3 regions of the Thermochromatium tepidum ATCC 43061 genome follow, and region 3 is predicted to be linked to each of the others. Evidence: predicted binding sites of a transcription regulator. Region 3 holds the regulator's gene; each other region holds the start of a gene.
What was found. Region 3 encodes sigma-54, which starts transcription at its own class of promoters, with help from an activator protein. Its sites were predicted from a motif close to TGGCANGNTNCNTGCTT; they were not measured.
Positions count from the first base shown of each region.

Region 1: a site for sigma-54 is predicted at 4,621-4,637, ahead of glnA (glutamate--ammonia ligase). Genes of this name have one in related genera too.
Region 2: a site for sigma-54 is predicted at 2,323-2,339, ahead of flgA (flagellar basal body P-ring formation chaperone FlgA). Genes of this name have one in related genera too.

Region 1 is NZ_CP039268.1:2,183,139-2,189,813, forward strand. Features, by position in the region: gene glyS (glycine--tRNA ligase subunit beta) at 1-563, opposite strand, end outside; gene glyQ (glycine--tRNA ligase subunit alpha) at 584-1,489, opposite strand; gene E6P07_RS10040 (cation diffusion facilitator family transporter) at 1,677-2,831, shown strand; partial or broken gene E6P07_RS10045 (IS200/IS605 family transposase) at 2,907-3,002, opposite strand; gene E6P07_RS10050 (RNA-guided endonuclease InsQ/TnpB family protein) at 3,008-4,228, shown strand; gene glnA (glutamate--ammonia ligase) at 4,824-6,227, shown strand; gene E6P07_RS10060 (DUF4124 domain-containing protein) at 6,287-6,675, shown strand, end outside.
Region 2 is NZ_CP039268.1:1,862,344-1,869,018, reverse strand. Features, by position in the region: gene fliK (flagellar hook-length control protein FliK) at 1-589, opposite strand, end outside; gene E6P07_RS08465 (flagella synthesis protein FlgN) at 606-1,118, opposite strand; gene flgM (flagellar biosynthesis anti-sigma factor FlgM) at 1,115-1,423, opposite strand; gene flgA (flagellar basal body P-ring formation chaperone FlgA) at 1,533-2,285, opposite strand; gene E6P07_RS08450 (chemotaxis protein) at 2,472-3,395, shown strand; gene E6P07_RS08445 (CheR family methyltransferase) at 3,411-4,226, shown strand; gene flgB (flagellar basal body rod protein FlgB) at 4,361-4,768, shown strand; gene flgC (flagellar basal body rod protein FlgC) at 4,773-5,192, shown strand; gene E6P07_RS08430 (flagellar hook assembly protein FlgD) at 5,230-5,907, shown strand; gene flgE (flagellar hook protein FlgE) at 5,948-6,675, shown strand, end outside.
Region 3 is NZ_CP039268.1:2,326,644-2,333,318, forward strand. Features, by position in the region: gene kdsC (3-deoxy-manno-octulosonate-8-phosphatase KdsC) at 1-439, shown strand, start outside; gene lptC (LPS export ABC transporter periplasmic protein LptC) at 436-1,050, shown strand; gene lptA (lipopolysaccharide transport periplasmic protein LptA) at 1,059-1,559, shown strand; gene lptB (LPS export ABC transporter ATP-binding protein) at 1,556-2,281, shown strand; gene E6P07_RS10725 (RNA polymerase factor sigma-54) at 2,360-3,850, shown strand; gene hpf (ribosome hibernation-promoting factor, HPF/YfiA family) at 3,886-4,206, shown strand; gene E6P07_RS10735 (PTS sugar transporter subunit IIA) at 4,468-4,917, shown strand; gene hprK (HPr(Ser) kinase/phosphatase) at 4,942-5,895, shown strand; gene rapZ (RNase adapter RapZ) at 5,930-6,675, shown strand, end outside.

The sequences.
Region 1 (6,675 bases), 140 kb from region 3:
CCGCGGGTACGGGTCTCGGCAGGCAGACCCATGACGGTGCCAGCGACGGGTTCGCTGCCGAGCAGCAGACAGACCCAGTGCACTGGGCGCACGAACTCCTCGCTGCGATCGCTCCAGCGCATCCGCTTGGGGATCGGAAGACCAGCGAGCGCGGCCTCGGTCATCTCAGGCACCAGCTCGGCTGTCTCGCGACCAGGGATGAGGCGGCGATGGACCATCCAGCCTCCCTTATCGGTCTCCTCGCGCCCGAGCCCCTCGACCTCAACCCCACAGGAACGCGCAAAGCCGAGCAGCGCCGGGGTCGGACGGCCCTCGGCGTCGAAGGCGGCCTGGACCGCCGGACCTCGGCGTACGCTCTCCTGATCGGGCTGGCGGGTCTGGATGCCCCGGATCAACAGGGCCAGACGGCGCGGCGTGGCAAAGGGTTCGATCGATTCGAAGCCGATCCCGTTGGTCTTGAGCTGGTCGCGCAGGCCCTCGGTGAAGGCGTGCGACAGGATGGGCAGGGCGAGCGGCGGGAGCTCCTCGGTCCCGATCTCGATGAGCAGATCAGTCGTCGACATCTCCAAAGATCCTCTCCCACTCAAGCGTGCAGCATGGGGAAGCCGAGCGCCTCCCGTTTGTCGTAATAGGCCTGGGCAACCGCGCGCGCCAAGGTGCGCACCCGCAGGATGAAGCGCTGACGCTCGGTGACCGAGATCGCCCCGCGTGCGTCGAGCAGGTTAAAGGTGTGCGAGGCCTTGAGCACCTGCTCATAGGCCGGAAGCGGCAGAGCGCGCGCAATCAGCTCCGCGCTCAGGCGCTCATGGGTGTCGAACTGCGCAAAGAGTGTGGCGGTATCGGCCAGCTCGAAGTTGTAGGCCGACTGCTCGACCTCGTTTTGATGATAGATATCGCCATAGGTGACCACACCGCCCGGTGAGCAGCTCCAGACCAGGTCATAGACGCTCTCGACCTCCTGGAGATACATGGCGATGCGCTCCAGCCCGTAGGTGATCTCGCCGGTCACAGGCCGGCAGTCGAGTCCGCCGACCTGCTGAAAATACGTAAACTGGGTGACCTCCATCCCATTGAGCCAGACCTCCCAGCCCAGACCCCAGGCCCCGAGCGTGGGCGATTCCCAGTTGTCCTCGACGAAACGGATGTCATGCACCAGGGGGTCGATTCCTAGACGGCGCAGTGAGTTCAGGTACAGCTCCTGGATGTCGAGCGGTGAGGGCTTGAGCACCACCTGGAACTGATAGTAGTGCTGGAGCCGGTTAGGGTTCTCGCCATAGCGTCCGTCGGTCGGACGGCGCGAGGGCTGGACATAGGCACTGCGCCAGGGCTCGGGTCCGATCGATCGCAGAAAGGTGGCCGGATGGAAGGTGCCCGCGCCCACCTCCATGTCAAAGGGCTGGACGACGACACACCCGAGATCGGACCAGTAGCGCTCGAGCGCAAAGATGAGACCCTGGAAGGTCGAGAGATCCTCGGATTCGCGACTCAAAGATAGACTCCTGTGAGACCAGTTCTACAAAGTCGCACAGTATAGGCGGTCGCTGGCCGATATGCCCGACGCGATCGGCACGCGCGGTCGCGTCCGTCCGCCGAGGGCGCCTGTAGGGACATTGGACACCGGGGGCATATACTTGCGCCTCCGAAGCCAACCGTCATCGATCAGGATGTCTAGTCTCATGAACATCCCCTCAGCTGCCATGCTCGAACGCCGTCAAGCGATCTCGCGCACCTCGATCGTCGGCGCCGTTCTCAATCTCATCCTGTCGGCGGTCAAGATCCTTGTCGGGATCCTGGGCCACTCACAGGCCCTGGTGGCCGATGGCATCCATTCGCTCTCGGACCTGCTCTCGGACCTATTGGTCTATGTCGCCGGGCATCATGCCAGTCAGCAGCCAGACCAGGATCACCCCTACGGCCATGCCCGTTATGAGACCGTCGCGACCTTGGCCCTGGGGATTTTGCTGTTGCTGGTCGCCGTCGGCATCGGCTGGGATGCAATCCAAAGACTGTTCAAGCCGGAGTCTCTGTTACAACCCGGCGCCCTGGCGCTCGGTGCCACCCTGCTCTCGATCGGCCTCAAGGAGTGGCTCTACTGGTGGACGCTCGGCCATGCGAGGCGGGTCAACTCGGATCTGTTGCGCGCCAATGCCTGGCATCATCGCAGTGACGCCATCTCATCGATCGTGGTCCTGATCGGCATCATCGGGACCATGGCCGGTTTGACCTATCTGGATGCCATCGCCGCCATCATCGTTGCGCTGATGATCGCCCACATTGCCTGGGGGTTGGGCTGGGGCGCGGTCCACGAGCTGGTGGACACGGGTCTGGAATCCGAGCGCATCGAGACCGTGGCGCAGACCATCTGCTCGGTCGGCGGCGTGCGCGATATCCACATGTTGCGAACGCGCCGGCTCGGTGGCCAGGTCTCGGCGGACGTCCATGTACTGGTCGATCCGGATATCAGCGTCTCCGAGGGGCACATGATCAGCGTCCTGGTCGAGCAGCGCCTCAAGCGCGAGATCTCGGACATAGTCGATGTGACCGTCCATATCGATCCCGAGGACGATGCAGACAATCGGGATGTCACACCCCTCCCACTGCGCGCCGAGGCCCTGGCACGACTTGCCTCATGTTGGTCAGGGATCCCGGCCGCCAATGAGCGCGAGCGTGTCCTGTTGCATTATCTCGGCGGACGCATCGAGGTCGAGGTCTTCTTTCCGCTCCTAGCCTGTCGGCGTGCTGGGGCTGACCCCGAGCGACTGGGCGCTGAATTGACGGCAGCGCTCAAAGAAGACCCGGCGTTTGGCAGGGTCCGCGTATATTTCGGATGACCCGGTGCGCGACAAGCCCCGCCGTTCAGGGCGGGGAAAGAGCGCGGACGGCGGAGCCGTCCTTGCCTTTCGGTTTCAGTGTGGTGTCTGCTGCTGTTCGATGTACTGGCGCACGATGGCGATCGGCGCACCGCCGCAGGATGAGGCGAAGTAAGATGGCGACCCTAATATTGCCTATGCAACGACTTCAAGCCTTCAAGTATGAATTGATGCCCAACGGCCAACAGGCGCGGCAGATGCGCCGATTCGCGGGCGCGAGCCGGTTCGTGTTCAACAAGGCCTTGGCGTTGCAGAAGGAGCGCTACGAGCGTGGCGAGAAGAAGTTCGGCTATGCGGGTTTGTGCAAGCTGCTCACCGAGTGGCGAAATAGCGCAGAGACGGCTTGGCTGGCCGATGCACCGATTCACCCGCTGCAACAGGCGCTCAAGGATTTGGAGCGGGCCTACAGCAACTTCTTCGCCAGGCGGGCCGACTTTCCTCGCTTCAAGAAGAAAGGCCGGCGCGACAGCTTCCGCTACCCCGATCCGAAACAGATCAAGCTCGATCAGGGCAATGGCCGTATCTTTCTGCCCAAGCTGGGCTGGCTGCGCTATCGCAATAGCCGGGAGGTGCTGGGCACGGTGAAAAATGTCACCGTGAGCCAGTCCTGTGGTAAGTGGTTCGTTTCCATTCAGACCGAGCGCGAGGTCGAGCAGCCCATCCCGCACGGCGGCGCGGTCGGCATCGATATGGGTATTGCCCGGTTCGCCACGCTCAGCGATGGCACGTTCTACGCACCCCTCAATAGTTTCAAGCGGTATGAGGTTTCCCTGCGTAAAGCGCAGCAGGCCATGAGCCGCAAGGTGAAGTTCAGCAACAACTGGAAGAAGGCGAAAGCCCGCGTCCAGAAGATTCACTCCCGCATCAGCAACGCCCGCCGCGATTTCCTGCACAAGACCTCAACCGCGATCAGTAAAAACCACGCGATGGTGTGTATCGAGGATTTGCAGGTGCGGAACATGTCCAAGTCGGCGGCAGGCACAGCAGATGCGCCGGGAAGAAACGTTCGGGCCAAGTCCGGCCTGAACAAGGCCATCCTCGACCAAGGCTGGTTCGAGTTCCGCCGCCAGTTGGACTACAAGCTGGCGTGGAACGGTGGCTATCTCATCGTCGTGCCGCCGCAGAACACGAGCCGCACCTGCCCGTGCTGCGGCCATGTATCGGCGGACAACCGCCAGACGCAAGCCCGGTTCGAGTGCGTGGAATGCGGGTTCGAAGAAAACGCCGATGTGGTCGGCGCAATCAATGTACTAAGGGCGGGACACGCCCGGTTCGCCTGTGAAGTGAGCGGTGCAGTAGGGCCGCCAGCAGCAGGAACCCGCCGAAGCGACTCAGGAGCGGCTCAATGCCGCGCCTGAGCGCCGTAGAAATCTCCGGCCTTCTGGCCGGGGAGGATGTCAAGGCCTGGGTTGGGGCCCTGGTCCGCACTCTTTTGGTGCAAAAATGCCTGAATCCGTCTATTTGGGTGCATTTGGTTCGCGCGGCCACCGGGTTGAGCCCAACCCTGGCTGCGGCCAAATGCGTCCCATCAAACCGCTCTCGAACGCCAAGGAACTCGGATTCGATCCCCTCCTCCTCGCGGGCGGGTGAAGGGGTTAGGCTGAGCGGGCGAGTGAAATCAAGCGCTTATTCCACTCACCCGGCCCTTTTCGAGAGGCAGAGGGTGTCTTGTAGCCTTTCCCTTGAACCCTAAGCGCTTCATGACGCGACCCGGGGCATCTAACCAGCACCCGAGGTCAACTGACTTTTTTGGTTTGTTCCTTGCATAATGGCGGCGAGGCCAGGGTAGGCCCGTCTGGTCGGAGGATCGATTCCACCGTCCATCTTCACTCAGAACGACCGAATTCGTGCGACGCGCGCCGCAACCTGCTAGGCTCCCGCGCCAGGTCAGGATCGTATCGCTTTGGCTGGCCAGACTGTTCGTGGATATCCTAAGTAGCGGAGACAATTCGAATGACCGATGTCATCAAGATGATCAAAGAAAACGAAGTGAAATTTGTCGATTTTCGCTTCACCGATACTCGTGGCAAGGAGCAGCACGTCTCCGTGCCGGCCCACATTGTCGATGAGGATTTGCTCAAGGACGGCAAGATGTTCGATGGTTCCTCGATCGCCGGCTGGAAGGGCATCGAGTCCTCCGACATGGTCCTGATGCCCGAGGCCGAGACCGCGGTCATGGACCCCTTCGCCGACGAGGCGACCCTGATCCTCCGCTGCGATGTGCTCGAGCCCGATACCATGCAGGGCTACGAGCGCGATCCCCGCTCGCTGGCCAAGCGCGCCGAGGCCTATCTCAAATCGACCGGCATCGCCGATGCGGCCTTCTTCGGTCCAGAGCCTGAGTTCTTCATCCTCGACGATGTCCGCTGGGGTGCCGACATGAGTGGCGCCTTCTACAAGGTCGATTCCGAAGAGGCCGGCTGGAACTCGGAGCGGGTCTTCCCCGACGGCAACATGGGCCATCGCCCGAGCGTGAAGGGCGGCTATTTCCCGGTACCCCCGGTCGATTCCTTGAACGATATCCGCGCGGCCATGTGTCTGACGCTGGAAGAGATGGGCGTACCGGTCGAGGTCCACCACCACGAGGTCGCTACCGCCGGTCAGTGCGAGATCGGCACCAAGTTCGCCCCCCTGGTCAAGCGCGCCGACTGGACCCAGATCCTCAAATACGTGGTGCAGAACGTCGCCCAGGCCTATGGCAAGACCGCGACCTTCATGCCCAAGCCGCTGGTCGGCGACAACGGGAACGGCATGCACGTCCATCAGTCGCTCTCCAAGGACGGCCAGAACCTGTTTGCCGGCGACAAGTACGGCGGCCTGTCCGATCTGGCGCTCTATTACATCGGCGGCATCATCAAGCATGCGCGCGCGCTCAACGCCATCACCAATGCCTCGACCAATTCTTACAAGCGTCTGGTGCCTGGCTTCGAGGCGCCGGTCATGCTCGCCTACTCGGCGCGCAACCGCTCGGCCTCGATCCGCATTCCGCACGTCTCCAGCCCCAAGGCACGGCGTATCGAGGTGCGCTTCCCGGATGCGACCGGCAACCCCTATCTGGCCTTCTCGGCCATGATGATGGCCGGTCTCGACGGCATCCAGAACAAGATCCATCCGGGCGATGCCCTGGACAAGGATCTCTATGACCTGCCGCCCGAGGAGGCCAAGTCGATCCCGACCGTCTGTCACTCGCTCGACATGGCGCTGGAGGCCCTCGACCGGGATCGCGACTTCCTGACCGCGGGCGGTGTGTTCAGCGATGACCTGATCGACGCCTATATCGATCTCAAGATGAAGGAGGTCACGCGCGTTCGGATGACGACCCATCCGGTCGAGTTCGATATGTACTACAGCCTCTAAATCTCTCCAAATAAGGGGGGCTGTTCGGATCGGCACGCTTGGGCTAATCTTTACGGACCATGCTCAACGCCGCGCCGATCCTAGTCTTGCTATTGTTTTGCGCGCCTTCCAGCGCCGCGGTCTACCGTTGGCTCGATACCGAGGGTAAAGTCTATTATTCCGATCGTCGGGTATCGAACGCCGATCGACTCAATGTGGAATCTGGCAGTGTCACTGAGGCCAAGCCCGCCCAATTGGGTCCAAGCTCGCCCGACGAGCCCTATCTCGGACCCTATACCGCGCTTGAAATCCTCGCCCCAGGCGAGCAGACGACCCTGTCTGAATCCGGTATACCGCTGAGCCTGCGACTCGATCCAGCCCTGATCGAGGGCCACCGTCTGTTGCTGTTGGTCGATGACCAGGCTCTACCGGTCGAGGCGACCCAGACCCAGTTCAGGCTGACGGGGCT
Region 2 (6,675 bases), 460 kb from region 3:
GGATCTGAATGGGGCCCGTCGTCTCCTCGGGTGGCGGTGCCGGCGGCATCAAGGGCTTTGGAACCACAGCCTGATCGGGCCCGATCGCTCTTGCCAGTTGGGCTTTGATGTTCTCCAGGGTGGCGGCAAGCGGACGGGATTCGGGCCAGTACTGCCTGAACTGCTGCCTGAGCCATTCACGCGAGCCGGCCAAGGCCGTTGGGTTCGAACCTGTTGTGGGTACCGAACGATCCGCCGGTGGAAGGAGCTTCAGGATGAGCGTCGAACCCGTGGCGACGACCTCGGCGCGCAGGGGTGGCGGTGTACCGGCCGCCGTCCCTTCGCCGCTGGTGGCCTGGAGCGCCTTCGCCGGCAGGGCGGCGGTCAATTGCACACGGACGTCATTGGTCCAGGTCGCCGATCCCACGAGCGGACGCAATTGCGCTTCGATCAGGTCTGGGCCGAGGGATCGGGTTGGAATGAGCTCGACCTGCATCCCAACCTGGAGTCGGGCGATCAGTTCGCTTGCAACAGCGGACTGCACTCGCCTACCGATAACCGTGGCGGTTGCAGCGACACCGGACGGCTGGAGGCCAAGGGGTTCGCTCATGGGCACCCCGAGTCTCTCATGCCTGACTGAGGGTGCGTCCGCGCCGACCACCCGTAGCGGTCCGGCCCCGTGGATCATAGGTGGTTGTACTGGCGTCCTCGCCCTTGAGCAGATGTAGCATCATGGCCACGCGCCGCTGGTCACGTTCGATCAGACGCGCATTCTCGGCGTTGAGTCGGTTACAACGGCGGGTGTGTTCGAGCAGGGTCGACCAGCGTGCCCCAAGCTGGCCGGCCTGGTCGTGCTTCTGGAGGAATTGCTCGATACCTGCGGGTGTGAAGCCAAAGCCAGCGGCCTCGACCCAGTATTTCTGCTGGACGGTCTCGTTCTCCAGACGAACCAAGATCTCTCGCTTCGAATCGACGACCCGCTGGAGATGATCGGGATCCCTGGACTCGATCGCCTGCAGTTCCTCCAGCATCAGTTCCTCAAGACGGCGCATGCACTCGAGGGCGCGATCCAGCGAGACGGCGAAGTCCTTTGGATCATCCGCGTGCGCGCCTGGAGCGGGCGTATCCTGGGTGCTCAAGCGAAAGCCCCCTCGAACTCGAGCATCCGCCGGGCCAGACGCTGGCTGTCGATCTCGTAGCGCCCCTCGGCGAGGGCTGCTTTGATCTCGGCGACGCGCACACTGTTGAAGGGCGGATCCTGGGCGCCACCGCGCACGGCGCTCAGGGTCTTGGCGGTCTCGGTGAGTGTCACGGATTCGCCCACCGCGCCCTTGGGACTGGTCAAGGTCGGTTCCGACGCCGAGGGGGTGCTACCGCGCGGCTTGCTCCCGGCGGACGGTCCGTCGGTACGCAGGTTGTTTCCAATAGGAAGCTTGATATCCATGGGCTGGATCCTGGGTCGATTGGGACACGCCTATGAATATCGGCGATTGGGCGGAAAACTGTAGTGCATGGCGGTGTCTTTGTTGTCGTTCGGAGGCGCTCATGTGCCATCATAAACCGACACGTACTGCGCCGGAAGGCTCGACATAGCCCTCGACGACACGTTTCGATGAGCTGTTGCGCACCCGGATGCGCGCGCCCTCGCCGCCGTCTTCCAGGGCAATGCCCTTCATGCGCACGACTAGGCCGGGACGCGCCGAGAAGAGCGTCACCTCCTGGCCACGTTTGACGACTCGTCGCTGGGTGACATGGGCGCTGGTGAGCACCTGACCGGGAACCAGGTGCCGGCGCGAGGTCATCCCAACCACGGCCTCAGGTTCGGTGAAATAACCATTGGTGAGTCCCGAGACCGCTTGACGCTCCAGGCGAATGTCCTCGGGCTGAATCACCTGCTGGCGCGCGATCGGGCGGTCGACGACTAAGACCTCGGCATGGCGTTCGATCCGTGCTGGGATGAACACCGACCAGCTCACGGGATCGGAACAGCGGACGTTGATGGTGGTCTGGCCTTCGGTGCGCGCCCCTGGGGCGAACTGGGCAGTCGGTGGATGGGCACAGCGTGTCAGTTGCAAGCGGCTGTCGAGTTGGCCGATCTCGATCTCAACCTCCTGACCGTCTGCCGCCTTGATCATGGTCGCAGCAAATTGACGTGCCGTGTTTAGGATGCGCGTGATGGATTCGCTCTCGGAGGCCAGTGTCGGCTGGCAGAATCCAGCGGCGAGCAGCGCGTACCCGAGTAGGCACGGTAGGTGCACCCGTGTCGGATTTGAGTGTTTGGTCGTCCTGAGCGTTGTCGCTGTCATGATTTCGACTCCTCGCATGGCATATTTGACTGAAATCATGCATGAAATGCGCCGCCTCGATCTGGTCGCTTGGCGGACAAAGGGTTACCGTTCAGGGTACGTCGAGCCGCTCCCTGACTGCTACACTGGCCACCAGTGCGCCTGGACGAGATCTTGTCGTGTGACAATCAAGAGGGTGTGGTTGAGATGAGCCAATTTATCGATGACATCGATCAGCGGACCCGCCTGGTCGGGCAGAACCGCATGGAGCTATTGCTGTTTTATCTCGGTGGTCAGCAGATCTTCGGCATCAACGTCTTCAAGGTCCGGGAGGTCATCGCCAAGCCGACCCTGAGGCATCTTCCAGGCTCCAGCCCCATGGTCTGCGGCGTGGCCAACATCCGCGGGCGCACGGTCTCGGTGATCGATCTGGCGCGTGCCATCGGCTTTGATCCCATGCCGGTCGATCAAAACAACGACGCCAAGGTGATTGTGACCGAGTTTAACCGCTCGGTGCAGGGATTCTGGGTCTCGGCGGTCGACCGTATCGTCAATCTCAATTGGGAGACGATCAAACCGCCGCCGCGCGGCACCGAGCGTGAGAGCTATCTGGTCGCCGTCACCGAGGTGGATGGCCATCTGGTCGAGATCATCGACGTCGAGCGGGTCTTTGCGCAGATCAACAACCTGAACCTCGATGTCTCAGGCGAGATCCAGACCCTGGCCAAGCAAGTGCCGCATGACAGACACATCCTGATCGTGGATGACTCACTCGTGGCGCGCAAGCAGATCGAGCGCTCGATCAGCGAGCTGGGATTTCGAACCGAGAGCCGCGCCGACGGCAAGGCGGCACTCGAATATCTGGAGGAGCTGGCCGCCGCCGACCGGGTCAAAGACTCGATCGAGCTGGTGATCACTGACATCGAGATGCCGCGCATGGACGGCTATACCCTGACCCGCAAGATCCGCGAAAATGCCAAGCTCAAGGATCTGTGCGTCATTCTGCATTCCTCACTGAGCGGTCAGTTCAATATTGATATGGTCAAGCGTGCTGGTGCCAATGACTTCCTGGCCAAGTTTGATCCGGACGAGCTGGGCGCGACCGTGCTCAAATATGCGCGTCATTCCTGATGATGGGGGCCATGTGTGATTGACGCGCAGGATTACGCCGAATTCGCTCGCTTCTTGTCGGACTGCTGCGGCCTGGTGCTGGGCGAGAATCGTCAGTATCTCGTCGCCAGCCGGCTGTCGCGTCTGCTCGGTGAGTTCGGGTACAGCAAGGTCGAGGATCTATTGCGGGCATTGCGCCAGTCTGGCGATCCGACGCTCAAGTCGCGCGTCATCGACGCCATGACCACCAACGAGACCTCCTGGTTTCGGGACGGTTATCCGTTTGAGATCCTGCGCCACACACTGTTGCCGGAACTGGAGGCGCGCAAGAAACCCATCCGCATCTGGTCGGCGGCCTGCTCCAGCGGTCAGGAGCCCTACAGCATCGCCATGGTGGTCGCCGAGTGGGAGGCGAGCTTTCCGCCCAAGTCCTCGCCGGTCAGTATCCTGGCCACGGATCTGTCCGAGAGCGTTCTGGCTGAGGCACGCAACGGTGTCTATGACGGCCTGAGTATCGTGCGCGGTCTGACGCCCGAGCGGCGTCAGAAATACTTCGACACGGTCGAGAACGGCCATCGGATCAAGCCCGAGATCCAGCGCCGGGTCCGTTTCCAGAAGCTCAATCTCATGGATTCCTTCGCCGCGCTCGGCAAGTTCGAGATCATCTTCTGTCGTAATGTCCTGATCTATTTCTCCGCCGACACCAAACGTCGGATCTTTGACGCACTGGCCCGCCAGATGGACCCCGGTGGCTATCTCTTTGTCGGCGCCTCCGAGTCAGTGAGTTCCTATACCGACGCCTTCGAGATTGTCCGCACCCCGCAAGGCAGTCTGCTGCGCCGTCGCGCCTGACGCCTTGCGTTGGCCTGGCTCAGGGAAGGGTGTCATTTCCACACGCCAAGTGAAGCCCGTGAAGAAGGGTTCTCCAATCGGCTGGCATGTCGGTTGCATTTTATCAAGCAACCTGAGTTGCGGATGCCGAAACCATGAGTCTCTCGCTCGACAAAGCCTTTGGAGTCCTGCCCTCGGCGGTGCTCATTAAGGCCCGTCGTGCCGAGCTTCTAGCCTCCAATCTCGCCAACGTTGATACGCCGAATTACAAGGCGCGTGACTTTCATTTCACCGAGGTGCTGGCCGAGGTCGAGGGGATGACCAATCGTCTAAAACTGACGCGAACCCAACCCAATCATTTGACGAATGAGATCGATAAATCCAAGGCACTGAAGCCCGAGCTGCTCTATCGTATCCCGGCTCAGCCGTCATTGGATGGCAATACCGTTGATCCACAACTCGAGCGCGCGGCCTTCGCTGAGAACACCGTGCATTATCAAAGCACGCTTGAATTTCTCGATCGCCGGGTCGCGAGTCTACGCAAGGCCCTAAGTAAAGAGTGATGCCATGAGCGATCTGTTTCGTATCTTCAATACCTCGGCCTCTGCGCTGACGGCCCAGTCGGTACGGCTCAATACCGTGGCCTCTAACATGGCAAATGCCTCGACAACGGCCTCGAGCCCGGAGGCGACCTATCGTGGCAAGCAGGTGCTCTTTCAGACTGTGATCGATCAGGAGGATCCGAATGGTGTTGCCATGCCGGTGCGGGTCGCAGGAATCGTCGATAGCGAGTGTGAACCGATTCCAACTTATGAACCCAATCATCCACATGCCAATAAAGATGGCTATGTGTTTCGACCGGCGATCAATGTCGTCGAGGAGATGGCCAACATGATGTCGGCCTCGCGCAGCTACGAGGCCAATGTCGAGGTACTGACGACCACGCGCGCCCTGTTACAGCGGACCCTGCAGGTGGGTCAGAGCTGATTCCGCATTGATCTGTATTTTTTTAGGAGCGGCCATCATGACAGAAGTGAGTACTGATTATTTGAGCGGACTCGGCTTGACTGCCTATTCGCCAAAATCGAGCGTTCAAGGTGATAATGAACTTGGTCAAGAAGATTTTCTCAGGCTTTTGACTACCCAGCTAACGACCCAAGACCCGACCAATCCAGTCAAAAACGAGGACTTCGTTGCACAGATGGCCCAGTTTTCGACCCTGACTGGTATTCAGGATCTGACGAGTTCATTCAAGTCTCTGTCACAGACACTATTGCAGGGCCAGGCTTTAGAAGCGGCCTCATTGGTAGGTAAAAGTGTGCTAGTTCCATCTAACAAGATGGAGTTATCTGAGGGACAGGGCGTAAGCGGTGCGGTAGAGCTATCGAGTTCTGCGACTCAGACAAGGGTCGATATCTACAATGCGAGTGGTCAGCTGGTCCGTACTCTGGATTTGGGCACATTGAATTCTGGTCTTCAAGAGTTTAATTGGGATGGCAAGCTAGCCAATGGTTCTAAAGCCCCAGCCGGCCAGTATGAATTCAGGGTCAGTGCACAGATCAACGGTGTGACTGAGGCCTTGACCCCTTATCTCAATGGCCAAGTCAGGAGTGTTTCGGCCGAGAGCTCGGATACAGGATTGACCCTCAGCGTTCAGGGGATCGGGACAGTTTCGTTTTCGGATGTCCTGCGTGTCAGTTGATGAGGCGATAATTGTTTGAGCTTTTCCAGGAGATGACATCATGTCTTTCAGTATCGGCTTGAGCGGTCTGCGTGCAGCCGCCAAGGATCTTGAGGTTACGGGTAACAATATCGCCAACTCGTCGACCATTGGTTTCAAAAAATCACGTGCCGAGTTTGCCGATATTTATGCGTCATCCTTTGGTACCTGTGTCAATCAAGCAGCCGTGGGTGTCCGTTTGGCAGCCGTCACTCAACAGTTTTCGCAGGGAAGTATTCAGCTGACTGGAAACACACTGGATCTGGCGATCAATGGTGAAGGGTTTTTTGTGTTGCGTAATGAGTCAGGTCAGGATGAAATGGTCTATACGCGCAACGGTACCTTTCAAGTCGATCGTGATGGATATGTCGTCAGCTCTGCTGGGAAACGACTGCAGGTCTATCCGCCTCAGATCCCAAAAAGCAATATCGCTGCGTTCAATTCTGGTCAGCTCGAGGATCTCCAGTTGCCTCTGGACAACATAGCTGCCAAGGCCACTGGGTCTGTCGACATCAATTTTAATCTAAATGCCGACGAGGAAATCATCACTGAAATTGGTGGACCAGAATTTGCTTGGCCAGAAGAACTTCCTAATACGCTTCCAGATCCTGAATCCTATAATTGGTCGACGACCTATCAGGTCTATGATTCGCTGGGTTCTCCGCGTGATGTGACGATGTATTTCGTCAAGACTGGTCCTTTGACCTGGCAGGTTCACGTCGGTATGTATGATGTCAATAATGCAACCCC
Region 3 (6,675 bases):
TCTCGGCGACGATGGCCAGGAATACAAGGCATTCAATGCGCGCGACGGTCACGGCATGGTCCTGCTTCAGGAGTCCGGGGTCCACCTGGCCGTGATCACGGGGCGCACCTCCAATGTGGTCCGGATGCGCATGGAGAGCCTCGGTGTCTCCGACATCTTCCAGGGCTATCGCCACAAACTCCCAGCCTACGAACAGATCAAACAGCGTCACGGGCTCAGCGACGACCAGATCGCCTATGTCGGCGATGACGTCATCGACCTGCCGGTAATGCGCCGGGTAGGATTGGCGATCGCGGTCGCGGATGCCGATCCCCGTGTGCGCGAGCTGGCCCACTGGCGCACCACGGCGCCCGGCGGACGCGGTGCGGCGCGCGAGGTCTGCGAGCTCATCCTCGACGCCCAAGGCCGGCTCGCCCCCTTGCTGGCCTCCTACGCATGATCCAATTCGCCGAGCGTCGGTCTGGGGCGCGTCGCCCATGGCTGCTTGGGGCCGGCTTCGCGCTCTTGGGACTCGCGGCCTGGTGGCAGTGGCGCTCGCTGCACGAGGACGATGCGGTGCGCCCGCCGCGCGAGCGACGCCCGGACGCTATCGTCCAGCAGCTCTCGGCCCTGGAGACCGACGCCACAGGCCGCCCGAGCCGGCGTCTGAGCGCCAAGCAACTGCGCCATTATGCCGACGAGGATCTCTCTGAACTCGACGAGCCGCACCTGGTGCTCTATCGCCCCGACGGACCGCCCTGGTTTGCCCGAGCACGCCGGGGCCAGGTGCGGGCCGGCGGTGATCAGGTGCATCTGATCGGGGACGTGCATCTCGATCGTGAAGGGGATGCCACAGGGCGAGCGCTCCATCTGCGGACCGAAGCCATGGTCATCTGGCGCCAGACCGGGCTGGCCGAGACCGATCGTCCGGTAACCATCGACAGCGACGGCGACTCGATCACCGCCAAGGGTATGAAGCTCTGGTATCTGGAAGACAACTCGCGCGTCAGCCTCCAAGGTCGTGCCCACATCCGGCTCTCACCCCAACCCGAACACCGTTCGGCACCATGAGACGTCCCATGTCCTCCAGCTTTTCCAAGTGGCTGCCGCTACTCGGCCTTCTGGTCGGTCTTGGTCTGGGCGCAAACGCCTGGTCGCTCGAAACCGACAGCAAACAGCCGATCTATATCGAGGCCGATGAGGTCGAGGTCCGCGAGTCCGACAACACCAGCATCTATGTCGGTCAGGTCCAGGTCGAACAGGGCAGCATGCAGCTGCGCGCCGACCATGTCACTGTCTATCATCGCGAGGACCGCCGCCCGCGTCTGATCATCGCCCTCGGCACGCCGGCCAGCTACAAACAATTGCTCGACGACGATCAGGGCGAGGTCCGGGCGTTTGCCAAGCGCATGGAATACGACGCTGACAAGGACGAGCTGGTGCTGATCGGTGAGGGTCTGCTGATCCAGGGCGAGGACCGTCTCACGGGGGAGCGCATCCTCTACGACCGGGCCAGGGCCCGTTTCCGTGCCGGCGGCGCAGGTCGGGTCAAGATCACCATCACCCCGGATGCCTCATGAGCGGTCTGAGCGCCGAACACCTGATGAAGCGCTACGGCAGTCGTCAGGTGCTCCAGGATGTCAGTGTCAAGGTCGAGCCGGGTAAGGTCGTGGGCCTGCTCGGGCCGAACGGCGCCGGCAAGACGACCTGCTTTTATCTGATCGTCGGTCTGATCCATGCCGACCAGGGTCGCATCCTGCTCGACGGGCGCGACCTTACCCGGCTGCCCATGCACGCCCGGGCGCGCGCCGGTCTGAGTTACCTACCCCAGGAACCCTCGGTCTTTCGCAAGCTGACTGCCCGCGAGAATATCCTGGCCATCCTCGAGACGCGGCGCGATCTCAAGCGCGCCGAACGCGAGGAACGCGGTGAGCGTCTGCTCGAGGACCTGGGCATCGCCCATGTGGCCGACTCGCTCGCCCTCAGCCTCTCGGGTGGCGAGCGCCGCCGGCTGGAGATCGCCCGCGCCCTGGCGGTTGAACCCAGGGTGATGCTGCTCGACGAGCCCTTCGCTGGTATCGATCCGATCGCCGTCGGCGACATCAAATCCATCGTCACCCATCTGCGTGATCGCTCCATCGGGGTACTCATCACCGATCACAATGTGCGCGAGACGCTCGCCATCTGCGACCATGGCTACATCATCGGCAGCGGCACCGTGATCGCCGCCGGCGAACCGGCCGAGTTGTTGGCCAACCAGCGGGTGCGCGATGTCTATCTAGGTGCCGATTTTTCCATGTAGACTAGACTCAGATTACGGACACCCCATGATGGCTTAAACAGCAATAGACAGACCACAGTTCGGACGCCAACTCGATCGATGAAGCCATCCCTTCAGCTTCGACTCAATCAGCAACTCACGATGACGCCCCAGTTGCAGCAAGCGATCAAACTGCTGCAGCTGTCAACGCTCGAGTTGCAGCGCGAGATCCAGGAGGCGCTCGAAAGCAATCTGATGCTTGAAGAAGGCGAGGAATCCGAACCGCTCGAGGCGGAGTCACTGGAAGATTCCCCTCTGACCCAGCTCGAAGATGATCCCTTCGGTTCTAGCGCATCCGAGTCCGAGTGGCTCCTGGAACGCGAGGTACAAGCCGAGTCGTATGAGATACCGGAGGAGCTGCCGGTCGATACCCAATGGACCGACGTCTTCGACAGCTACCTGCCGCCAACGGCCCACGGCATGAGGGATGACACAGACCAGGACCCACTGTCGAACCGCTCACGTCCGCAGACGCTCTGGGATCATTTGATCTGGCAGCTGAATCTCAGCCGTTTGAGCGAGCGCGATTTCATGATCGCCCAGGCCGTGGTCGACGCCATCGATGCCAACGGCTATCTGCGCGCCGATGTCGATGAACTGGTGGCCACACTCGCCGATCCCACGATCGGCGCCGATGAAGTCGAGACCCAGATCCATCGCGTCCAGTCACTCGACCCAGCTGGCGTCGGGGCGCGCAATCCGCGCGAGTGCCTGTTGATCCAGCTGCGCCAGCTGTCGCCCGAAACGCCCTGGCGCAACCTGGCCATCGCCGTGTGCGAGGCCGGATTCGAACATCTGCCGCGCGGCGACGTCACGGCCCTCTCACGCCTGCTCAAGGCGCCCGAGGACGACCTGACCCAGGCGCTCGATCTCATCCGCCGGCTCAACCCGAAGCCGGGCCGCTTGCTCGCAGAGACGCCCTCGGAGTACGTTGTACCCGACATCTTTGTGCGTAAGAAGGATGGCCGCTGGCAGGTCGAGTTGAACCCTGACATCACCCCCAGACTCAGGGTCAACGCCGACTATGCGCGCCTGGTACGCCGCGCCGACCAGAGCAGCGATGGCCAGACGCTCAAGAGTCACCTCCAGGAGGCGCGCTGGTTCATCAAAAGCCTGGCAAGCCGCAACGAAACTGTACTGCGCGTGGGCGCCAAGATCGTGGAGATGCAGCAGGACTTCCTCGAATACGGCGAAGTGGGGATGCGGCCCATGGTGCTGCGCGACATCGCCGAGGCCCTGAATCTGCACGAGTCGACCATTTCACGGGTGACCACGCAAAAATACATGCATACACCCCGAGGCACATTCGAGCTCAAGTATTTCTTCTCGTCCCACGTCAATACCACCTCTGGCGGCGAGTGCTCGTCGACGGCGATCCGCGCCCTGATCCGCAAGCTGATCGCGGGAGAATCCCCGCGCAGACCTCTCAGCGACAACAAGATCGCTGAGGAACTGGCAAGACAGGGCATCGACGTCGCACGCCTCACAGTCGCCAAATACCGTGAGGCTATGGGTATCCCGGCCTCGAGTGAGCGCAAACGCCTGGCTTAAACAGGCTGTTTGATTCTTTATCAAGGAGTTTAATGATGCAAATCAATCTGACGGGTCATCACATCGACGTCACCGATGCGCTGAAGTCCTATGTCGACAGCAAATTCGAGCGTCTGGCACGCCACTTCGACCACGTCATCAACGCCCATGTCGTCCTGAGCGTCGAAAAGCTCGAGCAGAAGGCCGAGGCCACACTCCATGTCAATGGCGGCAAGGTCTTCGCCGACTCTGTGCACGAGGACATGTATGCGGCCATCGACAGCCTGGTCGACAAGCTCGATCGCCAGGTCATCCGCTACAAGGAGAAGAAGAGCAGTCACCGCGGCGGAGCCGTCAAGACGGCCGAAGCGGAATGAGATCGGCCTCTCCAGTACCTTGGAAGCCGTGTCTTCCGAGGTGATGGAGGCAACACCCATCACACCTCGGTGGCCGGTGCCGCCGGCGCCTGAGGTGTCTTTACATCGAGAACACGACAGAGCGATCAGGCACCAAGTGCGCCCGTCCGCCCGAGGTACCCCAATCTATGACCAGCATCGAATGCCAGCAGCATCCTGGTTGGATCAGCCATTACCCCCGACCACCTGCGGGCGCGTCGGCGGTCAACAGGAGTTGGAGCCATGTTCGGCCCTGACCTGATCAACGAAGCCCGTATCGGATGCGGTCTCGAGATCGCCAGCAAGAAGCGTCTGCTCGAGACCCTCGCCGAACTCCTGGCCAGGGATCATCCCAGGCTCCAGCCCGAGACCGTCTTCGAGCATCTGCTCGAGCGTGAGCGCCTGGGCAGTACCGGACTCGGCCATGGCATCGCCCTGCCCCATGCGCGCATGAAGGACGTCGGCGAGGCGATCGGTGCCTTCGTGCAAACCGTCCGGGGCGTCGATTACGACGCGGCAGATGGCGAGCCGGTCGATCTGGCCTTCGCGCTGCTTGTGCCCGAGTTGGCCAACGAGGAGCATCTGCGGCTTTTGGCACACCTAGCCAGCCTGTTTAGCGACCCGAACGTGCGCGCTCGACTGCGTGAAGCCACCTCGCCTGCCGAGATCCTGCACGTCCTGAGCGCCTTCTAGACCCATGCGACCCGCCCGATTCGCATGATCGACAGCCTCCAGAGCGTCGTCATCCAGACCGGCGCCCAGCTCAAGCTGCGCTGGCTGACCCCAGAACCCCAGACCCCTCGTCCGTTGCGCGGGGTGGACCCAGAGCAGTCGCTGATCGGCTCGCTCAACCTCATCCACCCCAATCGACTCCAGGTCGTCGGCCCCCCCGAACAACGTTACCTGGCGGCACTTGGACGCACCGCCCACGACGAGGCGCTCGACAAGCTCTTCGCCGACCGGCCCGCCGCCGTGATCTTCAGCGATGGACTGGAACCGGGGGCCGATTTCTGCGAGCGCGCCCGCTCAACCCAGACCCCCCTGCTCGGGTCGCTGCTCGGCGATCAGGAACTCATCAACCATCTGCGCTATTTCCTCACCCAGGCCCTGGCCGAGCGCAAGACCATCCACGGCGTCTTCATCGAGGTGCTTGGGATGGGCGTGCTCCTGATCGGCGCGCCGGCCGTCGGCAAGAGCGAGCTCGCGCTCGATCTCATTACCCGCGGCCATCGGCTCATCGCCGACGATGCACCGCGTTTCGCCCGCATCGCCCCTGAAGTGATCGAGGGGAGCTGTCCGGAGACGCTTAGAGATTTCCTGGAGGTACGCGGTCTAGGGATCCTCAACATCCGCGCCATGTTCGGCGAGGGCGCAGTCCTACGTAACAAGACGCTCAACCTCGTCATCGATCTCCAGCCGCTGGCCCAAACCGAACTCGAGTGCATCGACAGGCTCACCGGCAGTCTATCGGCCATGAATGTGCTGGGCGTGGCCATCCCCAAGATCGTCATGCCGGTCGCCCCGGGTCGCAACCTGGCGATCCTGGTGGAGGCGGCCGTCAGACATCAGATCCTGCGCATCCGCGGCTATGATGCCGGCGTGGACTTCATCGACCGCCAGGCGCGCGCCATTCATCTGGACCGACCCGATCCACCCGTCGCCCGCGACTGATCCTATGCCAAATCGCTCGACAGGAGACCCGCCCATGCAGCTGATCATCCTCAGCGGTCTGTCCGGTTCCGGTAAGAGCATTGCGCTCCACACGCTGGAGGACATGGGCTTCTACTGCATCGACAATCTGCCCTTTTTCCTGCTCCAGGATCTGGTGTTCGGGTTGCGCGAGACGCTCGACGAGTCCTTCGGCAAGACGGCGGTCGGCATCGACGCGCGCGGCAATCTCGCGGCACTGCGCCAACTTCCTGAACTGGTGCGCGTCGCCCGCGAGCGCGGGATCGACTGCCGTGTGCTCTTTCTGGAGACCGCGCTGGAGATCCTGATCCAGCGCTATAGCGAGACCCGCCGTCGTCATCCACTCACCAATGGCGACCGCCCGCTCCGCGAGGCCATCCAGCTTGAACAGGAATTCCTGCAGCCGGTGCGTCGGCACGCCGACCTGGTGCTCGACACCACCAGAACCAATATGCATGAGCTGCGCGACCTGGTACGTGGCTGGCTGCTGAGCGGAGAGTCGCCCCGGATCTCGATCCTGCTCCAGTCCTTCGGCTTCAAGCATGGCGTGCCGCCCGACGTCGACTTCGTGCTCGATGTGCGCTGTCTGCCCAATCCGCACTGGGAGGCCGAGCTCAGGATGCTCACCGGGCTGGATCCCAGGGTGGCGCGCTTTATCGAATCCAGCCCCCAGGCGCTGGAGATGCGCGCCGATATCCTCGCCTTCTTCGAGCGCTGGGTTCCCCGATTCGAGACCGACGGGCGCAGCTATCTGACCATCGC